DNA from 2 places in the Pseudoalteromonas sp. BMB genome. Region 2 is predicted to be linked to the other one. Evidence: riboswitches for the same ligand, from Rfam matches in the RefSeq annotation. Region 2 holds a riboswitch; the other holds the start of a gene.
What was found. Region 2 has a riboswitch for lysine ahead of lysC (lysine-sensitive aspartokinase 3). Riboswitches for the same ligand answer to the same signal wherever they lie in the genome.

Region 1 (2,208 bases), on a different contig from region 2:
TAAATGCTGAGATGCAGTAAAGATTTGTTCCATTAATTGAGGAGTGGATTGCTGTAACTGAGACCTTGATAAAGTGACAAAAGTATTACTTTGCAAATCCAATTGCACCGGCTCTTGGTAGTAAAGCGCAGCAAGCGCCTCATTCAGATAAATAGCCTCCCCCCCCTCTGTTTTAGTTAAAAACTCATGATTACTTTCAAATTTATCAATGGCTTGACGAAGCTCCTCACTGTCTCTTTTATCCTCTTGTGCACTGAAAAGCGCGATGCGCTGGGACAACATCCGCTGCATACCCGCAATATTAATTACGTGCGCGTCTTGGCTCTGCTGATACAGTAAATACTGCATAATCCCCATCGCCATCGACAGCAATATAGCCATAGCAAGTAATGCCCCGATATAACGATTTTTAACTTTATTTATTAACGACATATTTTTGTTTTTCATCTCATAGCATTGTCTCAGCTGCAATGTTAAGTGTAGTTAACAATCGTATTATTTACAGTCCGATACTTGACACCTAGACGGCCAAAATGTTTCAATGCGTGTTCACCCTATTTAGATAGTTTGATGCCACGGCGTCAAATTAAGGGCTGGAAGAGGTGCGTTATTCAGGTAACTAAGTGAAGGAGAGCAAACTCCGTTGCAGCTTAGTGAGGGGAATATACGCCGAGAAATTGAGTTATTGTTTGCTAATACTCATTTCGGGCGACTGGGCTGAATCCCAGCGACTGTCACCAACATACTTGGTGGAGAGCTTCTGGTCTTAGAAAAATAAGGCCATTGGCTGCCTTATCCTTTTTAAGTCCATTGCTCTTCGAATTTTAACGGTTCGAAGTTTGGACACCCTCCTAACTCCGAACATGATTTAAGTTCGGTAGAGATGAAATCACAATTCAACTTATCTGACTATCCGTTGTGGACGGCTTTAGTAACGCCTTTTGATGCTGAAAATCAGGTTGATTTTAGCGCATTAACGACGCTTGTACGCGATCAAGAGCAGGCTCGTAACGGTATTCTTTTACTAGGCAGTACCGGCGAAGGCCTTGCGCTTACCCAACAAGAACAGCAACAAATCGTTGAGTTTGTTTGCCAGCTCGCCCCAAGCGTACCACTAATGGTTGCCGTTGGCGGTAGTAATCTTGAGCAGCAAACACAATGGGTGCGCTTTTGTAATACGCAGCCCATTCATGCACTCTTACTTGGCTCACCAATCTACGCAAAGCCCGGCAAAGTTGGTCTGGCGCATTGGTTTAGCACACTACTCGATGAGAGCCACAACCCTTGCATGCTCTACAATGTACCCGGTCGCAGTGCCGTTGCCATCGCCCCTGAACTACTCGGCGAACTAGCTTGCCACCCTAATCTGTGGGCACTAAAAGAAGCCAGTGGTGATATTGCCACCTTTGAAGCATTTCGTCAGGCAGCGCCTGATGTCGCAATCTATAGCGGCGACGATGGCTTAATGCCCTACTTTGCACAAGCAGGTGCAACGGGCCTGGTGTCTGTTGCAGCAAACGCATGGCCGCAGCAAACCGCAGAATTTGTAAGGCGCTCGTTAAGCGGCACCTCTCCTAATTTATTTACCACCTGGTCAGAAGCTGCAAATAGCTTATTTGCAGTGGCAAATCCCATACCAGTCAAAGTGTTAATGCACTTGCAAGGGAAGCTCACAAGTCCAAACTTGCGCCCGCCGCTGACACATTTGGAACTCACCCATACCGATGCGATCACTCGCGCGAACAAAACGATTTTATCTTGGAACTAAGGCAGTAAACATGAGCTGGTTAACCCTACTAAACGATTTAGAAAATGGCACAGTACGTGCTGCAACACAGGATGAGCAAGGCCATTGGCATGCTAACGTAGAAGTAAAACAAGGGATCCTTGAAGCATTTAGAAATGGCGTAAATACGGAATTCCCAGGTGGATTTGTTGATAAAGATAACTTAGCACCACGCGGATTTGCTGCACAAGATGGCGTTCGTATGGTCCCTGGCGGAAGCAGTGTAAGACGTGGCGCTTACGTCGCAGCCGGCACAATTATTATGCCACCGGCTTATGTCAACATTGGTGCCTATATTGATTCAGGTACTATGGTAGATAGTCATGCGTTGGTTGGTTCTTGCGCGCAAATTGGTAAAAATGTGCACCTTAGTGCAGCAGTGCAAGTGGGTGGTGTATTAGAACCAGTTGGAGCAAGTCCTG
Region 2 (2,208 bases):
CTCCTGCTGCTCAACTAAAAAGCACAGATTGTGCTTGCTCGCACCATGGCATATCAATCGAATATTAAACTCTGACAACACATCCATCAGGTTAAGTTGGCACTTCTTCAACTGGATCTCAGAACCTATCATGGCCACCAAAGTAAGATTATTTTCAACGGTCACATGACAAAACTCGCCAAGTTCGTCCAAACAAGCTTGTTCTAACTCTGGTCGAGAAGCATTCGGCGCATTATCTAGCGTAAGCGCGACACTAATTTCCGAAGTCGTTACCAAGTCAACCGATATATTGTAATTACTTAAAATGGTGAAGATACGAGCCAAAAAGCCGCTTGCAAGAAGCATTTCAGGGCTCTTTAGCGTCAATAGTATTTGGTTTTTACGTTGTGTCACTGCGCGAATGCCTGCTTGCGCCGTTTTCTCTTTTTCAATCCAAGTGCCACCCGCTTGCGGATCACGGCTTGAACCAACAAATACTGAAATACCTTTACGACTCGCTGGCAATATAGTTGCGGGATGTAACACCTTGGCACCAAATGTCGCCATTTCGGCCGCTTCATCAAAACTCAAACGAGGAATAGGTCTAGCCTTTACACACAAACGCGGATCGGTACTGAAAATACCAACAACATCGGTCCAAATATGCACACTTGACGCGTCAATTGCCTCTGCTAACAATGCAGCACTATAATCAGAACCGCCACGGCCAAGCGTGGTCGTCTGGCCGTATTGGTCACTACCAATAAACCCTTGCGTCACCTGCACTGTGTCGCCAAGTAGCGCGACCAAATTGGTTTGCGCAGCTTCACGCGTAGCTGCAACATTTGGATTCGCTTTTCCAAACTGGTTATCTGTTTTAAGCACTTTACGCACATCAAAGCGCGACGCCTGAACCTGATTATTCCGTAGTATTTGGGTAAACAAATAAGAAGAAAAACGCTCGCCAAAGCTCAACATTTCATCGCATTGCTGTCTGCTAAGTGCTGGTAAACTCGCAAGGCTTTCAAATTCACTGAAAGTTTGCTTGTAACCCTCTGCAAGATCAGCATCCAAAGACACTTGATCGATAATCGCTTGCTGTATGTTTTCAACCGCTGCAACAACTGCTTTGCGCCCGGCTTCATCTTCCTTTTGTTGGGTTAGCGTCACCAGGTGATTGGTTACGCCAGCACATGCACTCACAACGACCACTCGAACATTTGGGTTGTCACGAACAATGTGGGCACAACGAGACATAGCTTCAAAGTCAGCGACACTGGTACCGCCAAATTTGGCTACAACATACTGCGAATTCATTTTCTCTCCTCTCGACTGTTGGCACAGTCAAATTTTATAAGGAGAACTCGGCATGGGATTTCTAGAAAGACGAACGCTTGAAATGACCTTTGCCAGAAGCTCTCCACCAATACGGTGACAGTTCCGAGGATTCAGCCTCGTAAACCGAAGAATCGTTGCGACGAGCAACTTTTCTCCTCGGCGAATACTTCCCTCACTAGTGGTCATTGGTCTCGTCACCTCACACTAACTACCTAAGCATCGCGCCTCTTCTGTTTATTTTGCCTTTGTTAATCTGAATAAAAGCAAAATAAAAGCCCGCAATCAATGCGGGCGATGTAAGAAAATTATCTTTTAGCCGTCTAGGTGTCAAGTTATTTATGAAAAACTTATCCCAAAGCGGTAAAAAATTAAATCCATTGGTCTTAAATAAGCTGACCCGCGAAATACGCACCACTATATCCAATGGTATATGCGATAAGCAGGTAGATACTCATTTTAAGATAGCTTGAGAAAGTTAAGGCTTTAACCTTACTCATTGCAATGATCCCTGCTGCAGAACCAATGATAAGCATAGAGCCACCAACGCCAGTCGCATAAGTAAAGGTTAGCCATTGCGCTGGAGTCATCGTAATGTCTGCTTTTAATAGCGCAGCCGTCAACGGCACGTTATCTACCGCCGCACTCATTAAACCGACCAAGTAATTTGCGTACTCCGGTGCAAGATGCAGATATAAATCGGTAAACTTAGACAGTACACCGACCTCTTTCAACGCACCAACTAATAACAGCACACCCACAAAGAACAATAAGGTGTCGTATTCAATTTCACGGATATAGTCGATGATTTTCTTATTAACGTCTTTCTTGCGCATCAAGAATTGCGCCATTAAGAACATCAAAGACAAGCCAAATAAGAAAGTTAGCATCGGC

Region 1: linked by a shared signal. The riboswitch ahead of dapA (4-hydroxy-tetrahydrodipicolinate synthase) and the one ahead of lysC (lysine-sensitive aspartokinase 3) in region 2 are both predicted to bind lysine.

Annotation. Positions count from the first base shown of each region.
Region 1 is NZ_MBQA01000024.1:81,443-83,650, forward strand. It holds gene BB427_RS02565 (response regulator) at 1-447, opposite strand, end outside; lysine riboswitch at 590-768, shown strand; gene dapA (4-hydroxy-tetrahydrodipicolinate synthase) at 884-1,768, shown strand; gene BB427_RS02575 (2,3,4,5-tetrahydropyridine-2,6-dicarboxylate N-succinyltransferase) at 1,779-2,208, shown strand, end outside.
Region 2 is NZ_MBQA01000213.1:20,700-22,907, forward strand. It holds gene lysC (lysine-sensitive aspartokinase 3) at 1-1,296, opposite strand, end outside; lysine riboswitch at 1,385-1,555, opposite strand; gene nhaD (sodium:proton antiporter NhaD) at 1,701-2,208, opposite strand, start outside.